DNA from 4 places in the Kitasatospora sp. NPDC088134 genome. Region 4 is predicted to be linked to each of the others. Evidence: riboswitches for the same ligand, from Rfam matches in the RefSeq annotation. Region 4 holds a riboswitch; each other region holds the start of a gene.

Region 1 (4,143 bases), on a different contig from region 4:
CGCCGTCACCGCCGCCAAGGCCCAGGCCCCCGTGGTCCTCGTCTACCTGCACTGGGGCGACGAGGGCAAGGCCTGCCCGACCGCCGCCCAGACCAGGATCGCCAAGAAGGCCGCCGCCGCCGGGGCGACCGCCGTGGTCGGCACCCACGCGCACACCATGCTCGGCTCCGGCATGCTCGGGAACACCTACGTGGCGTACGGCTACGGCAACTTCCTCTGGTACGGCACCTCCGACTACACCGCCTCCGACGAGACCGGTGTCGCCACCCTCACCATCACCGGCGAGGGCAAGGTCACCGGCGAGACCTTCACCCCCGCGCACATCGACGGCCGGGGCGTGCCCGTCCCGCAGACCGGGGACGCGGCGAAGGCCGCCCTGCAACGGCGGGACGGCCTTCGGAACTGCACCGGACTGGCCGCCGTCCCCGGTGTTCCCGGTGTTCCCGGTGTTCCTGGTGTTCCCGGGTGACGGCGGTCGGTCCGCGAGGGCGTCAGCCCAGGTTCAGCACCTGGCCGGGCCGGATCAGGTCCGGGTTCTCGCCCACCACCTGCTGGTTGGTCTTGTAGAGCTCGGACCAACCGCCGTCCACCTGCTGGCTCTTGGCGATCCCGATCAGGGTGTCGCCCGGGCCCACCGTGTACGGCGCGGCGGGGGCGGGGGTGGCGCTCGGCGGGGCGGCGGCCGCCTGGGCCGGGGCTGCGGCCGCCGGGGTGGTGGTGGGTGCGGCGGCCGGGGCGGTGCTGCCCGCGGTCGGTGACGGGGCGTCGGACACGGCGTCGGACGGCGCGGCCGGGGTGGTCGGAGTGGTGCCGGGGATGAGCGGGGTGCCGCCGTTCCCGTTGCTCCCGTGGTTTCCGTTGTTCCCCTGGCCGCCCTGGGAGCCGTCGTTGCCGGTTCCGGGCGTGGTGCCGGGCGTGCCGGGCGTCGTCGGGCTCGGCGTGGCGGTCGGGTCGGTCGGCGCCACCGGGAGGCCGGGGAGGCTCGGCAGGACCGGGGTGCTCGGGTCGGCCGGGACGGTGGGGGAGACCGGCGTGGTCGGGGTGGTCGGCGCGGCCGGGGCGGTCGGCGACGGCGTGGCGGTGGGCGCGACCGGCTGAGGGTGCGTCAGCTGCAGGTAGCGCTCGTACAGGCTCTGGTGACTGGTCCAGAACCAGCCGCCGTTCTTCTCGTACCAGTACACCTGGTACACCGGGTCGTACCCCGGCAGGCCGGAGAAGACCGGCGCGCCCGCCTGGCCCGGCCGGGTGCCGTCCGCGGCCGTGTCGACGGCGGCGGCGCCCCGGGCCCCGCGCAGCGAACCCGTCTCGTCCGCCGAGTCGTTGTCGTCCACGACACCCGGCGCGGAGGCCACGTCCAGGCCCGCGCCGTCGGCGCAGGAGGACCAGGCCGACGGGCCCTCGGTGGCGAGGATGCGCTCGGCGACGGCGATCTGCTGGCTGCGGCTGGCCGCGTTCGGCAGCGCCGCGTACGAGGTGCCGCCGTAGTCGGCCCAGCGCTGGGCGTTGATCTGGAGACCGCCGTACAGGCCGTTGCCCTGGTCGGAACCCCAGTTGCCGCCGCTCTCGCAGTCGGCGACCCGGTCCCAGACCGCGCTCGGCGCGGCGTGCGCGCCGGTGGCGGCGAGCAGTGGCATGGCGATGCCGAGACCGGCCACGCCGGCCGCGGCGAGCGCGCGCTCGGCCGCCTTCTCCGCCTGGCCCTGCCGGCGGTGGCGCCCCGAACCCGTGAAGAGCATGCGAGATCCTCTCCGTACGCCTGCGAGGTGAGCTGTCGGGTTCGGACCGGGAGGGAGGTCCGGCCGCCGCGCCCCGGACGGAACCGGTGCGGACGACTTCACCCCGAGCCGCGGGGACGGCAACAAACCTGGTTCCCCCACCCCTGTCCAAGGGTTGTGGTGGTCGACCCGGCAGCACGGTGGACAGGGCTCGGCGTGTCCGCGCGCGGGGCCCGACGGTGCGGGCTGGAAGGAACCCTATTCACTCGAACGCGTCAATCACAAGCGCGTCGCGCTGACATCACGCAACCGTCACGCCCCGCCCCGGCCGGTCCGTGAACGACCTGTTGACGCTCCGTCGGCACACCACAGGCCCGCGCCGCCGCCGATCAGCAGGGGCAGCGTGTACAGCACGGCACCCATCGCCGCCAGGCCGGAGAGCGTGAGCAGTGCGTCGATCACCCCGGCCTCGTGGAGGTCGCCCGTCACGGCGACGGCCAGGGGAATCGCCCCGACCCCGGCCCCGGCCGCCAGCCCCAGGGCCACCCCGGAGCGCCACCGGCCGAGCAGGAACCCCAGCGGGAGTGCCGGGAGGGGGCCGAGCAGCAGCAAGTACGCCGACGACCCGCTGTACGTCCCCGCCAGAGCCGCCATCAGCCACGCGACCACCAGCCCCCGCCAGGGTGCTCCGCGCCACCCGCTGCTGCCGTTCCCCATCGCTGCCCCCCTGGCCGTTCCTACGGTTCGTGGGCGACAGTGTGGCATACATTTGAACGCGTTCAGTTGTTGGGGTGCGGATCTGCTCCCGCTCGAAACGGTGAACTTCCCGGACGGCGCGGTCGGGAGCGGTGCCCGGGGGAGGAGAATCGGGCGGGCGAAGAGCAGCGGAGGTGCGCCATGAGTACGGCAGCCCACGTCCCTCGGGACTACGGCGTCACTGATCCGGAGCGGGCCCTGAAGTACGCGGTCCAGCACGTCGCGGGGGACCGCGCGGAGGTCGTCGAGGGAGTCATCGCCCCCGTGGCGCGGTCCTGGGCGCACGAGAGCGCCGCCGAAGTGGTGCGTCGGCAGATCGCGCCGCGGCTGGAGGAGTTGGGGCTGGTCCCCGGTTCGGGGAACCTCGACCTGCCCGGCAGTGAGAACTGGTTCATTCCCGATCTGGCGGTGGTCCCGGCCGAGTTGGCGGTGAAGACCGAGGGGGCGCTGCTGCCGGAGCAGACCCTGTTGGTGGTCGAGGTCACCTCGCCGTCGAACGGGGAGCCGGACCGGACGGTCAAGCGGCGGCGGTACGGACAGTACGGGGCACCGGTCTACCTCCTGGTGGACCGGCAGTTGCGGGAGTGCACCGTCTTCTCCGGGCCGGGGCGGCTGGGGTACGAGGAGGTGGACGGGCCGCATCCGTTCGGACGGGGCGTGCGGCTGCCCGCGCCGTTCGACCTGGAGCTGGACACCGGCCGGTTCTGACGGGCGGGGTGGCTCAGGCGGTGTCGACCGGGGCCGGGCGGAGGAGTTCGACGGGGGCGTCGGTGCCGTCGGTGCCGTCGTCCCAGAGGCGGGCGCCGGTGGTGTCGGCGAGGTGCCAGCGGCCGTCGACCAGGGCCAGCGAGTAGGAGGGGTCCTGGGGGTCGACGTCGGTGAAGGCCGGGTCGGTGCCGCACAGGACGTCCACGGCGAGGCGTCGGGCGAGGTGTTCGGCGAGGCGCAGGTCGGGGTGCGGGCCCAGGTCGCAGGCGTGGGTGTGGACCACGAGGCCGAGCGGCCAGGCCGGGTCCGCGGTGGGCTCCAGGGTCGCCCACAGGCTCCCCGGGTCCGCCGGGACGTCGGCGCCCGGCGGCTGCACCACGAGGTGCGCGCCGGGCGGCAGCAGGTCCGCGAGGGCGGCGGTCGTCTCGGCGACGGTGAGCCCCCGGGACACGGTGAGGCTGAACACGACGGTCATCCCACCACGTGGGAGGGGTGCGGCTTCGGTAAAGCAGAGGTAATGGGGGCGGAGCTGGTGCGGCGGATGTCCTCGACGCGCTGGCAGACTCGCGGACTCGATGGTCATACGAACTGTGGGGGTTGTCGTGCGCGTGGTGAGACCGCTGGCCGTGATCGCGCTGGCCGGGACCGGGCTGTCGGGCCTGGCGGCCTGCGGGTCGGACCCGGAGCCGGCGAAGGGGGCGTCCGCTCCGGCGGCCTCGGCCCCGGCGTCCGCCGCGGTCGCCCTGCAGAGCCTGCCGGTGGAGGAGATCGTGGCCCGGACGCGGGCCGCCGGCGAGCAGTTGATGAGCACGACGTACACGGTCTCCATGCCCGGACACCCCGAGGGAGCGCTCACCGGCACCTTCGCCGGGGACAGCGTCCGGGGCTGCAGGGGTGGTTACCGCAACGAGGGCAAGGGTTCGGCGGAGATCCTCCGGACCAACGCGGAGGCGTGGTTGAAGCC
Region 2 (4,143 bases), on a different contig from region 4:
CTCGTACCTGGTCCGGGACATCAGCACCACCCGGTCGCCGGGCCGGACGCCCACCGCGACCAGTCCGCGGGCGGCCGCCGCGACCTCCTCGGCGAACTGCCGGGCCGTCAGGTGCTGCCAGCGGCCGCCGTCCTGACGCCGGGTCACCACCACGGCGTCCGGGGCCTGTTCGGCGTTGCGGAACGGCAGGTCGGCCAGGCTCCCGTGCGCGGGCGGCGGCACCAGCGGCCCGGTGCGGGCCTCGACCACCCGGCCGCCGGACCGTAACACCTCGACCGGGGCCCGGTCGCGCAGCTGCTCGTCGCGCCCGGCACGGGCGAGGGGGTGGGCCATGGCGGACTCCCTTGGGTGGGGGTGGGATCCGCCCAGGGTAGGTACTCGCCAGTAAACTTACTAGACGGTAAGTTCCTTGACAGTTCAGGATCTTGCGCCGTAATGCGGGGCCGCTCGCTGCGGGGCTCAGCCCTCCTCGACGGGCGCGGCGGGGCCGGTGAAGCGCTCGCCCCGGTGCGGGTCGCCGGTGCCGGCCCGGGTGGCCAGGTAGTCGCGGACGATCAGCTCGACCGCGTCCTGCGGGCTGCTCGCGCCGACCCGCATCATCACCTCCAGCGCGAGGTCCGCGTCGAGGGAGATGGTCAGCTTCGCCATGGGTGCGCTCCGGGGTCGGGCCGCCGCCGGACGGGGTTCGGGCCCGGCGGGTCGTCCGGCCGAGCATAGGCCGCTGCCCCCGGAGCCGACCAGGGTCTCCGGGGGCAGCGGTGCCGTGGGGGTGTCGTGCGCGTCCGACCGGGGGTCAGACGCGGCCGGCGAAGTCCGGCGCCCAGTTGGCGATCGTCTCGGTGCGGACGCCCGAGCGCGGGTTCGCGGCCTCGACGTACTTGCCGTCGCCGAGGTAGATGGCGACGTGGTAGACGCCGGAGTTGGAGCCGTTGTTGGACCAGAACAGCAGGTCGCCGGCCTGCAGGCTGCCCAGCGAGACCCGGGTCGCGTAGTCGGCCTGGTCGGCGGCGACCCGCGGCAGGCTGATGCCGGCCTGGCGGAACGCGGCCTGGGTCAGGCCGGAGCAGTCCCAGCCGCCGTTGCCGGTGCCGCCGTAGATGTACGCCTGGCCGAGCTTGCCGAGCGCGAAGTCGATCGCCGCGGCCTTGGAGCCGGTCGCCTTGACGGCGCTGCCGGTGGACGCCTTGGTCTCCTGCGCGGCGGGCTTCGCCGCGGTGGTGCCCGGGGCGGACTTGGCGCGGTTCCAGGACGAGGACGAGGACTTGGTGGCGGGCGCCGACTGCTCGGCCGGGGCCTCGGCGACGGCGACGTTGCCGAGGGCCAGCTGCTGGCCCGGGTAGATCATGTCCGGGCCCTCGGTGAGGACGGACCGGTTCAGGTCGTACAGCGCCTGCCAGCCGCCGTCCACGTGCTCGCGCTGGGCGATGGTGGACAGCCAGTCGCCGGCCTGCACGGTGTAGCTGCCGGCCGACTGCCGGGCCTGCTGGGTCTGCTGCTGGGCCTGCGGCTTGCTCTGGGTCCGGGCCTGCTGCCAGCCGGAACCCGACTTCGGGGTCTCGGACTTCGGGGCCTGCGGCTTCACGGCGTCGCCGGCGGACTTGGTGCTGCTCGGGGCGGAGGCGTCGACCTGCGGGGCGCCGCCGCCCTTGGTCAGGCCGGCCTGGATCGAGCACACCGGCCAGGCGCCGGGGCCCTGCGAGGCGAGCACCTTCTCGGCGACGGTGATCTGCTGGTCCTTGGAGGCCAGGTCGGCGCGCGAGGCGTACGCGGTGCCGCCGAACTCGGCCCAGGTGGAGGCGGTGAACTGCAGGCCGCCGTAGAAGCCGTTGCCGGTGTTGATCGACCAGTCGCCGCTGGACTCGCACTGCGCGACCTTGTCCCAGGTGGAGACCGAGGCGGCGGAGGCGGTGTTGGCGGTCAGGCAGGGGACGGTGAGACCGATGCCGACCACGCCGGTGGTCGCGATCAGGCGGCGGGCGCGCTTGGCGCTGATGGGCAGCATGAAGAAGCGTTCCTCTCCCACGCCTGCGAGGTGAGCTGTCGGATTCGGGCCGGAGTAGCCCGGCCGCGCGCCACCCGAAGGTGCGCACGGCTTCACCCCTAGCCCCGGACCGGTCGGTTGGACCGTCCCCGGGCGACTTACCTGGTTCCCCCGCCCCTGCCGCGGTGCGTTTCGCATGAGCCGACCCACCCGGCGGCAGGACTCGGCGTTCCGGGAGGGCTGGGTCCGTGTGTCCACGAACGTGGGCAGGAGATTAAGCAGGTGGAAAGGGAATTCGCAAATGCCTGTGACGGGCGTCACGGCGCGCGGAATTCACGATCAAGGAATTTCCGCCGAACTCGCTTGCCCGTGAAGGGAGGTGGCCGGGCGTCAGGCAATTGGTGATCTTGTGCCCGTTTTGAGGGAGTATGAGAATCGGTGGGTGGATATTCGGTTTCGATGCGGTTTGCGCTCGCGGGTTCGGGTGCTTCGTCCGCTTTGCCCGGCGTGACCGGCGCGACCGGCGCGACCGGCGCCGCCGGGGCGGTCCGGCCGAGGACGTCCGAATTCCGCCCCCGCATTTCCGCGCGCCCGAATGCGCCCCGGGCGCGCCGTCGTCCGCGCCGTCGCCCGCCCGGCGCCGCCATCGCCCGGCCGCCCGGACCCGGGCGCCGAACGGGTGACTGACGGTACGTCAGGATGCTTAAGCGAAACGGAAGACGCCGCTTCCCGGTCGGTCTTCTGCCTATGCTGCGAACGAGTGGGGTTCGGAGTTCCCTGCGCCCCGGGAGGGCGGCCATCGTGGACCAGCGCGACAACGAACAGCCGGCGGCCGGCCGGCACCGGCGGCCGGTGGTCGAGCGGCGGCGGATGCTCACCTGGCTGGCGGTCGGGACGGTGACGGCGGTCGGCGGGGGAGCGGTGCTGCGGCAGTCGCTCGCCGGGGCCGACGAGACCGCGGCCGGCCCGCCCCGTCCCAGTGCCCCGCCGACGGGCCACCGGCACGGCACCGCCGCCCCGCCGCCCGCCTCCGCGAGCCCGCAGCCCTCCGAACCGCCCCCGCCGGTCGACGAGGGCGGCCGCAAGTGGTCCGACCCCAAGGGCTGGGGCGGCCGGCTCCCGGCCCCGGGCAGCGCGGTGCGGATCACCGACAAAGTGCTGCTCGACACCGACGCCCAGATCGGCTCGCTGCTGATCGAGGCCACCGGCTCGCTGGTGTTCGCCAAGGACCACTCGCTCACCCTGGCCAGCTCCGGCAACGTCGAGGTGCGCGGCACCCTGGCGCTCGCCCCAGACGACGCCCACACCCACACCCTGCGCTTCCCGGACGTCGACGAACGCCGGTTCAAGGGCGGCGGCATGACGGTCGTCGACGGCGACACCGGCCTGTGGGTCACCGGCCGCGGCTACCTGCGGCTGGACGGCGCCCCCCGCACCGCCTGGGTCCGGGCCGCCGCCGACCTGCGGGCCGGCGACGTCACGATCAAGCTGGCCGCCGCCCCCACCGGCTGGCAGCCCGGCGACGAACTCACCGTCACCCCCACCGCCGCGCCCGACCAGGACGACTTCTCCACCTCCTACGACCTGGTGACGGTCCAGCGGGTGGACGGCGCCACCGTCACGCTCACCGCCCCGCTGCAGCACGCCCACCCCCGGGTCGCGGTCGGCGGCGGCCCGGTCTTCGGTGCCGAGGTGCTCAACCTGACCCGCAACGTCCGGGTCGAGGGCACCGAGCAGGGCCGGGCGCACGTCCACCTCACCTCGAACCGGCACGCCGACGTCCGGCACACCGCGATCCGCTGGATGGGCCCGCGCGCGAACGGCAAGGACAGCTGGAACGGCAAGCCCGTCACCGAGCCGGTGCTCGGCCGCTACGGGCTGCACTTCCACATGCTGCTGGACACCTCGCGCGGCACCGTGGTCGAGGGCGTGGTGGTCCGCGACACCGGCAGCCACGCCTTCGTGCCGCACGCCGCGCACGGCATCACCTTCCGCGGCTGCATCTCCCACCAGACCTGGGAGGACGCCTACTGGTGGGACGGCCCGATCGACACCCGCACCCCGCAGGGCCCCTCGAACGACATCGTCTACGAGGGCTGCGTCGCCTCCCGCACCGTCTACGAGCCCAACCCGCGCGGCTACCGGCTGACCGGCTTCAGCCT
Region 3 (4,143 bases), on a different contig from region 4:
TCGAGGATCTCCTCGATGCGCAGCAGCTGGTTGTACTTGGCGACGCGCTCGGAGCGGGCCGGGGCGCCGGTCTTGATCTGGCCGCAGTTGGTGGCGACGGCGAGGTCGGCGATGGTGACGTCCTCGGTCTCGCCGGAGCGGTGCGACATCATGCAGCGGTAGCCGTTGCGCTGGGCCAGCTCGACGGCGTCCAGGGTCTCGGTGAGCGAGCCGATCTGGTTGACCTTGACCAGCAGCGCGTTGGCGGTGCCGGTCTCGATGCCCTTGCGCAGGCGCTCCGGGTTGGTGACGAACAGGTCGTCGCCGACCAGCTGGACCTTGTCGCCGATCGCGTCGGTGATGGCCTTCCAGCCGTCCCAGTCCGACTCGTCCAGCGGGTCCTCGATGGAGACCAGCGGGTAGTCGGCGACCAGCTCGGCGTAGTACGCGATCAGGTCGGCGGAGGAGAGCGCCTTGCCCTCGAACTGGTAGGCGCCGTCCTCGAAGAACTCGGAGGCGGCGACGTCCAGGGCGAGCGCGACGTCCTTGCCCGGGGTGTAGCCGGCCTTCTTGATCGCCTCGGTGATCAGATCGAGGGCCTCGCGGTTGGAGTCCAGGTTGGGGGCGAAGCCGCCCTCGTCGCCCAGGCCGGTGGAGAGGCCGCGCTCCTTCAGCACGCCCTTGAGCGTGTGGTAGACCTCGACGCCCCAGCGGACGGCCTCGGAGAAGGACTCCGCGCCGATCGGGGCGATCATGAACTCCTGGATGTCGACGTTGGAGTCCGCGTGCGAGCCGCCGTTGAGGATGTTCATCATCGGGACGGGCAGCACGTGGGCGTTCGGGCCGCCCAGGTAGCGGAACAGCGGCAGGTCGCTGGCCTCGGAGGCGGCGTGCGCCACGGCGAGCGAGACGCCGAGGATGGCGTTGGCGCCGAGCGAGGACTTGTCCGGGGTGGCGTCCAGGTCGAGCATGGCCTGGTCGATCAGGCGCTGCTCGGTGGCGTCGTAGCCGACCAGCTCGGGGCCGATCTGCTCGATCACGGCGAGGACGGCCTTCTCGACGCCCTTGCCGAAGTAGCGGTTCTTGTCGCCGTCGCGGAGCTCCAGGGCCTCGAAGGCGCCGGTGGAGGCGCCGGACGGGACGGCCGCGCGACCGGTGCTGCCGTCGTCGAGACCGACCTCGACCTCGACCGTGGGGTTGCCGCGGGAGTCGAGGATCTCACGGGCTACGACGACATCAATGGACGGCACGAGGCATCTCCTAGCGGAAGCGGATGTGTGGTCGTTACGACCAGAGCCTAGCCGCAGACCGCCCCGGGGCCACGCCCGGCCGGGCCCCGTCTCACGGTGTGGCCCGGCTACTCATCGGTAGTTCACCTGAATGCCGACCGCTCCGCCGCTCCGGGCGGCGCGAACTGCGCGGCGCGCGCCCGGAGTGGACGGAGCGTCAGCCGGTCATCGGGCCGGGGCCCGGCGGGGTCAGAGCGCGAGCACCTGTCCGGGCTCGATCAGGTCGGGGTCGGCGCCGATCACCGCGCGGTTCGCCGTGTAGAGGTGCTCCCAGCCGCCGGCCAGGTTCCGCGCGGCGGCGATCCCGGAGAGCGTGTCGCCGTCCTGGACGGTGTAGCCGCCGGCAGCGGGGGCGGCCTGCGGGGCGGGCGACTGCGCGGGGGCGGGCGCGGCCGGCTTCGCGGGCTTGGCGGCGGGCTTCGTGGCGGGCTTGGCCGGCTGCGGGGCGGCCGGGCGCTCCTGGCCGCGGGAGGCGGTGTCGGCGGGCGCGCCGCCCCGGGCGAGCCCGGCGCGCTTGGAGCAGACCGGCCAGGCGCCGGGGCCCTGCGCGGCGAGCACCCGCTCGGCCACCGCGATCTGCTCGGCCCGGCCGGCCTGGTCGGCGCGCGGCGCGTACTGGGCGCCGCCGAAGGAGCGCCAGGTGGCGGAGGTGAACTGCAGGCCGCCGTAGAAACCGTTTCCGGTGTTGATGCTCCAGTCGCCGCCGCTCTCGCACTGGGCCACCCGGTCCCAGACGTCGTTCGGCGCGGCGGCCGCCTGGGTGGCGGCGAGCAGGGGCAGGGCCAGGCCGATCGAAGCGACGCCGGCGGCGGCGACGAACTTCTCGGCCTTGGTACTACGGCGGTGACGACCGTTGGAGGAGAACAGCACGGGATTTCCTCTCCGCACGCCTGCGGGGTGAGCTGTCGGGTTCGGACCGGGAGGTTGGCCCGGCCGCCGGCGGGACCGGACGCGGCTGCGTCCGCTCCCCGGCGGCTTCACCCCTAGTGCCGCGTCAGGCAACCTTTGCCGTCAAGGAGCGGCGGTCGGTGCGTGCTCTCGGCGTGCCGGCCGGAAGCCCTCGTACTGGGTGTACTTGGGTTTTCGGCCGGTGCGGCGAGAGTGCGTGCCGGGCGTCGCGACGGGCGAAGGTTGCCTGACGCGGCACTAGCCGTTGGGACGACGGCGTTCACACTGGTTCCCCCACTCCTGTCCGGTACCTGTTTCGGTGGCCCGGGGACGCGGCGGACAGGACTCGGCGTGCCGCGCTCGGGGCCCACGGCTGCGGGCAGTTCGGAGACTAGGCAGAGCTGACGGAGGATCACAAGCTCATATCACCGCAATCACGCCGAAATTACGCACTCTCACTTCTCGTGCACAAACCATCCACGTATGTCCGGGTTTGTCCGTGGCCCGAGCGTGGAACGCGCCCCCGCCGGACGCGCCGTCGGCCCAAGGGGGCAGCGGCCTCCGGCCGCTGAAACGGCGTCAGCGGGGCGTGAAGGAGACCGGGAGGTCGCGCAGCCCGCGCATGATCAGCCCGCCCCGCCAACGCAGCTCGGCCGGATCGGCCGCCAGCCGGAGGTCCGGAAGCCTGGTCAGTAGGCTGCCGATCGCCCGCTGCCCCTCCAGTCGGGCCAGCGGGGCGCCGATGCAGTAGTGGATGCCGTGGCCGAAACCGAGGTGCGGATTGTCCGAACGCGCCAGGTCGAGGGTGTTCTCGGCGGCGAACCGGGCCGGGTCGCGGTCCGCCGCGGCCAGCACCACCAGCACCGGGTCGCCGACCGGGATCTCCACCCCGCCGATCCGCAGCGGCGCGGTGGCGAACCGCCAGGTGGCCAGCTCCACCGGGCCGTCGTAGCGCAGCAGTTCCTCGACGCCGGTCTCCAGCAGGGCGGACTCGCCGCGCCCCAGCGACTCCTGCAGCAGGGTGCGCTGCCCCGGGTCGCGCAGCAGCGCGTACATGCCGTTGCCGATCAGGTTGATGGTGGTCTCGAACCCGGCGAAGAGCAGGATGAAGGCCATCGCCGCGGCCTCGTTCTCGGTCAGGTGCTCGCCGTGGTCGCTCGCCCGGATCAGGCCGGAGATCAGGTCGTCGCCGAGGTCGGCCCGCTTGCGGTGGATCAGGTCGGCCAGGTAGCCGCGGATCTGCTTGACCGCGCGGCCGACCCCGCCGCGCTTCCCGCCGGTGTGCCGGATCATCATCCCGGCCCAGTCGCGCAGGTCGTCCTGGTCCTCGGCCGGCACGCCGAGCAGGTCGCAGATCGCGTAGATGGGGAGCGGGAAGGCGAACTCGTGGATCAGGTCGGCCTCGCCGCACCCGGCGAAGGAGTCGATCAGCCGGTCGGTGAGCTGCTGCACCCGCGGTTCGAACTCGGCGACCCGGCGCGGGGTGAACGCCTTCGACACCAGGCGGCGCAGCCGGGTGTGGTCGGGCGGGTCGATGTTCAGCAGGTGGGTCATCAGGTCGGCCTGCCGCTCCCCCGGGATGCCGACCCGGCCGGTGCGGTGCGCCTGCTCGCTGTGGTGCGCAGGGTTCTTGGAGAGCCGGGCGTCGGCGAGCGCCTGCCGGGCGTCCGCGTACCGGGTGACCAGCCAGGCGTCGACGCCGCTCGGCAGGGTGGTGCGGTGCACCGGCGCGTGTTCCCGCAGCCAGGCGTACGCCGGGTACGGGTCGGCGGCGAACTCCCAGGTGAAGAGTGGCGGGCGGGTGTCGTGGGGCTGGTCTGGCATGTCTTGACCGTATCGGGAAGCGCCGTCGCGTGAGTCTGGTCACCTGGTGGGTAATCCCTGTTGCGGAGCGTCGGGGCGTGCCTACGATCCTCCGACAACCAGAGTGGGTGGCGTGCGGGCTGCCCACGGGTTCGCTCTGTGAAGGGAGCAGACCATGCGAGTA
Region 4 (4,143 bases):
CGAGGACCTGGGCGCTCGCGTTGCCGGTGGTGGCGGCCAGGTGCTCGAAGGAGGCGGCCAGCGCGAAGAACTCGCCGAGCGAGTCCCAGCGCAGGTAGTTCTCCTTGACCAGCTGCTGGACGTGCTTCGGGGCGGAGCCGCCGGCGCCGGTCTCGAACAGGCCGCCGCCCGCCATCAGCGGGACGACCGACAGCATCTTGGCGCTGGTGCCCAGCTCCAGGATCGGGAACAGGTCGGTCAGGTAGTCGCGCAGCACGTTGCCGGTGACCGAGATGGTGTTCTCGCCGCGGCGGATCCGCTCCAGCGAGAGCTTGGTGGCCTCGACCGGGGACAGGATCTGGATGTCCAGGCCCTCGGTGTCGTGCTCGGGCAGGTACTTGTTGACCTTCTCGATCAGCACGGCGTCGTGGGCGCGGTTCTCGTCCAGCCAGAACACGGCCGGGTCACCGGTGGCGCGGGCGCGGGTGACGGCCAGCTTGACCCAGTCCTGGATCGGCAGGTCCTTGGTCTGGCAGGCGCGGAAGATGTCGCCGGCGGCGACGGCCTGCTCCAGGACGGTCTCGCCGTTGGCGTCGACCAGGCGGACGGTGCCGGCGGCGGGGATCTCGAAGGTCTTGTCGTGGCTGCCGTACTCCTCGGCGGCCTGGGCCATCAGGCCGACGTTCGGGACCGAGCCGATGGTGGCCGGGTCGAGGGCGCCGTTGGTACGGCAGTCGTCGATGGTGGCCTGGTAGACGCCCGCGTAGGAGCTGTCCGGGATGACGGCGAGGGTGTCGGCCTCGTTGCCGTCCGGGCCCCACATGTGGCCGGAGGTGCGGATCATGGCCGGCATCGAGGCGTCGACGATGACGTCGCTGGGGACGTGCAGGTTGGTGATGCCCTTGTCGGAGTCGACCATGGCGAGGGCCGGGCCGTCGGCGAGCTCGGCGTCGAAGGACGCCTTGATCTCGGCGCCGTTGGGGAGCTTGTCCAGGCCGGCCAGGATGCCGCCGAGGCCGTTGTTCGGGTTCAGACCGGCGGCGGCCAGGTCGGCGCCGAACGCGGCGAAGGTCTTCGGGAAGAAGGCGCGGACCACGTGGCCGAACAGGATCGGGTCGGAGACCTTCATCATGGTGGCCTTGAGGTGCACCGAGAACAGCACGCCCTCGGCCTTGGCGCGGGCGACCTGCGCGGCCAGGAACTCGTTCAGGGCGGCGGCGCGCATCACCGAGGCGTCGACCACCTCGCCGGCCAGCACCGGGACCTTCTCGCGCAGCACGGTGACGGTGCCGTCCTCGGCGACCAGCTCGATGCGCAGCGCGCCGTCCTGGGCGATGACGGTGGACTTCTCGGTGGACGCGAAGTCGTTGGCGCCCATGGTGGCGACGTTGGTCTTCGAGTCGGCCGTCCAGGCGCCCATCCGGTGCGGGTGGGTCTTGGCGTAGTTCTTCACCGACAGCGGGGCGCGGCGGTCGGAGTTGCCCTCGCGCAGCACCGGGTTGACGGCGGAGCCCTTGACCTTGTCGTAGCGGGCGCGGACGTCGCGCTCCTCGTCGGTCTGCGGGTCGTCCGGGTACTCGGGCAGCGCGTAGCCCTGGGCCTGCAGCTCGGCGATGGCAGCCTTGAGCTGCGGGACGGAGGCCGAGATGTTCGGCAGCTTGATGATGTTGGCGCCGGGGGTCTTGGCCAGCTCGCCCAGCTCGGCGAGGGCGTCCGCGATGCGCTGGTCCTCCTGGAGGTACTCCGGGAAGACGGCGATGATCCGACCGGCCAGCGAGATGTCCCGGGTCTCCACGCGCACACCGGCGGTCGAGGCGTAGGCCTGGACGACCGGCAGGAACGAGTACGTGGCGAGGGCCGGGGCCTCGTCCGTGTGGGTGTAGATGATGGTCGAGTCAGTCACCGTAGCTCCAGCTTCCACGTCTGCAACGTCTTGACGTCAAGATATCTCGTTCCGGGGGCATCTCCGCAACCAACCCCCCGCGCGCCGTCCGCCGAACGGGCCGCGACCGGCTCCGGGCGCCCCGCGAAAGCGCTGCGGGTGCCCTGCGCATGCTCGGCGGGCGCGCGGCGAATGCGCGGCGGGCGCCCGGTGGACACGCCTCGGGCGCTCCGCGGGCGCCCCGGCGGAGCGACAATTGTCTTATACACGCCCAGAAGCTAGCCTGCTCCGACGCCCGCCGAGCTGCGGGCCCCGCGGCCGGGACGCCCAATCCCGTCCACCCGGCAGCGGCACACCGAGACACGAAGCGGACGGGAGCGGGGGAACCAGGTCAGTACGCCTCGGCCCCCGCACACCCGCGGACGGCCGCGGCTCGGGGTGAAGCCGTCCCACGGACGGCCGGGCCACTCGCGCGGCCCGAACCCGACAGCTCACCTCGCAGGCGTCGCCGAGGAACACCACCATGCGCCTTTCCGCCTCCCCTGCCAGGGTGGCCGCCGCGACCGCCGCGACCGGCCTCGCCGTCGCCGCGTTCGCCCTGGCCGGCCCCGACACCGCCGACGCCGCCGGGCAGCACCGCCCGGCCAAGCACCGCAGCTGGGCCACCGCCGCGCCGACCACCGGCACACCGACCACCGCCGTACCGACGCCGACCGGCCCGTCCGCCCCGTCCCCGAACCCGACGGCCGCCACGACCTCGGCGCCGGCCCAGTCGCCGGCTCCGTCCGCGGACCCGACGACGCCGCTGCCGAGCCGGTCGCCGTTCGCCACGCCGACGGCCTCCGCTCCGGCCACTCCCTCCGCCCCCTCCGCCCCGTCCGCGACCGCCACGCCCCGGCCGACCGCGTCCACGACGCCGACGGCGGGCGGCACCGTTCCGGGCGTGCCGACCTGGCAGGACGACTTCACCGCCGCCTCGGTGCCGCTCGGCGGCTGGACCGGCTGCAGCGCCAACGGGCCGCTGCAGACCAGCCACTGCACGGGGCTGCCGGCCGCGGTGGACGCCAAGTGGTGGGCGTACCCGTCCGGGTGGAAGGACACCTCGAAGAACGGCACGTACGACCCGGCCAGGACGCTGTCCATCGCCGACGGGCAGCTGAACATCCACCTCAACCGGGACGGCGCCGGGACCTGGGTCGCCGCCCCCACCCCGAAGCTGCCGCAGAACACCACCTACGGCACCTACGAGGTCACCTGGAAGGCGACCTGCGCGACCGGCTACAAGGTGGCGTGGCTGCTCTGGCCGGACTCCTACACCTGGCCGCGCGACGGTGAGATCGACTTCCCCGAGGGCGACCTGTGCGGCAACGTCGGCGCCTTCATGCACCGCCAGGGCGCGACGGCCGGCAGCGACCAGGACGCCTACAACGCCGGTACTCCGGTGGCCGGCGCCTGGCACGTCAGCCGGATCGAGTGGCAGGCCAACGACCTGAAGTTCTACCTGGACGGCAAGCTGATCGGCCACTCCACCTCGCGGGTCCCGAACACCCCGATGCACTGGGTCCTGCAGTCCGAGACCGCCCTCGGCGGCACCACCCCGGCGGTCGGCTCCTCCGCCGACATCACCATCGACTCGGTCCGCTTCTGGAAGGCCGGCTGACCCCGCATTCCCTCCGACCTCGCCGCCCGACCGACACCGGCGGCGGGGCCGGCCCGGGCCCATAGGCGACGCTCCTAGACGGCGAAGCCCGGGGTGCCGTCCTTGAGCCACTTCATCACCAGGTCGTACTTCGCACCGCAGAGGTTGACCTGCGCCGTCGAGAGGATCGCCAGCGCCTGCCGGGTGGTGTACCCCTGGCCGACGATCCACTGGGCGCTGTCGGCCAGCGCGGCACCGGGGGCCACCCGCCCGCACCAGCCGTCGCCGACCGCCAGCAGTTGCTGGTCGGAGCGGCCCTGGAACTCGTGCTGCTCCGGGTCGGAGGCACGCACCACGGCCAGGTAGGTCTCCTCGTCGCGCTTCGGCACCGTGGTCGACTTCGGCTCCGGCGACGGGAGCGCCGGGTCGGCGACCGAGGGCGCGACGGGCAGCACCTGCTTGGGCGAGTCGGCGGCCGTCCCGGGCGTGGCGGGGGCCGAGGTGCAGCCGACGGCGAGGGCGGCCAGCAGGACGGTGAGCGGGAGGACGAGCAGGCCGGTTCTGGCCACGGTGGGGTTCTCCTGGGACGGTCGTACAAGATCGGACGCCGGATTCTGTCAGCCCGGGAGGACAACGGGAAAGC

What was found. Region 4 has a riboswitch for cyclic di-AMP ahead of ACIOHG_RS35345 (family 16 glycosylhydrolase). Riboswitches for the same ligand answer to the same signal wherever they lie in the genome.
Region 1: it holds a riboswitch for cyclic di-AMP, as region 4 does, so the genes downstream of both, ACIOHG_RS10885 (transglycosylase family protein) here and ACIOHG_RS35345 (family 16 glycosylhydrolase) in region 4, are expected to answer to the same signal.
Region 2: it holds a riboswitch for cyclic di-AMP, as region 4 does, so the genes downstream of both, ACIOHG_RS29920 (transglycosylase family protein) here and ACIOHG_RS35345 (family 16 glycosylhydrolase) in region 4, are expected to answer to the same signal.
Region 3: it holds a riboswitch for cyclic di-AMP, as region 4 does, so the genes downstream of both, ACIOHG_RS03935 (transglycosylase family protein) here and ACIOHG_RS35345 (family 16 glycosylhydrolase) in region 4, are expected to answer to the same signal.

What each region holds. Positions count from the first base shown of each region.
Region 1 covers NZ_JBIUTD010000005.1:186,113-190,255, reverse strand. Annotated here, with positions in the region: gene ACIOHG_RS10890 (CapA family protein) at 1-469, shown strand, start outside; gene ACIOHG_RS10885 (transglycosylase family protein) at 492-1,736, opposite strand; cyclic di-AMP (ydaO/yuaA leader) riboswitch at 1,740-1,908, opposite strand; gene ACIOHG_RS10880 (hypothetical protein) at 2,028-2,432, opposite strand; gene ACIOHG_RS10875 (Uma2 family endonuclease) at 2,613-3,179, shown strand; gene ACIOHG_RS10870 (hypothetical protein) at 3,193-3,654, opposite strand; gene ACIOHG_RS10865 (hypothetical protein) at 3,782-4,143, shown strand, end outside.
Region 2 covers NZ_JBIUTD010000025.1:99,581-103,723, forward strand. Annotated here, with positions in the region: gene ACIOHG_RS29910 (AMP-dependent synthetase/ligase) at 1-333, opposite strand, end outside; gene ACIOHG_RS29915 (hypothetical protein) at 460-648, opposite strand; gene ACIOHG_RS29920 (transglycosylase family protein) at 794-2,023, opposite strand; cyclic di-AMP (ydaO/yuaA leader) riboswitch at 2,008-2,181, opposite strand; gene ACIOHG_RS29925 (hypothetical protein) at 2,783-4,143, shown strand, end outside.
Region 3 covers NZ_JBIUTD010000002.1:80,112-84,254, reverse strand. Annotated here, with positions in the region: gene eno (phosphopyruvate hydratase) at 1-1,229, opposite strand, end outside; gene ACIOHG_RS03935 (transglycosylase family protein) at 1,458-2,138, opposite strand; cyclic di-AMP (ydaO/yuaA leader) riboswitch at 2,142-2,289, opposite strand; gene ACIOHG_RS03930 (cytochrome P450) at 2,736-3,980, opposite strand; gene ACIOHG_RS03925 (SDR family NAD(P)-dependent oxidoreductase) at 4,135-4,143, shown strand, end outside.
Region 4 covers NZ_JBIUTD010000038.1:50,508-54,650, forward strand. Annotated here, with positions in the region: gene ACIOHG_RS35340 (NADP-dependent isocitrate dehydrogenase) at 1-1,882, opposite strand, end outside; cyclic di-AMP (ydaO/yuaA leader) riboswitch at 2,215-2,367, shown strand; gene ACIOHG_RS35345 (family 16 glycosylhydrolase) at 2,385-3,521, shown strand; gene ACIOHG_RS35350 (DUF732 domain-containing protein) at 3,596-4,069, opposite strand.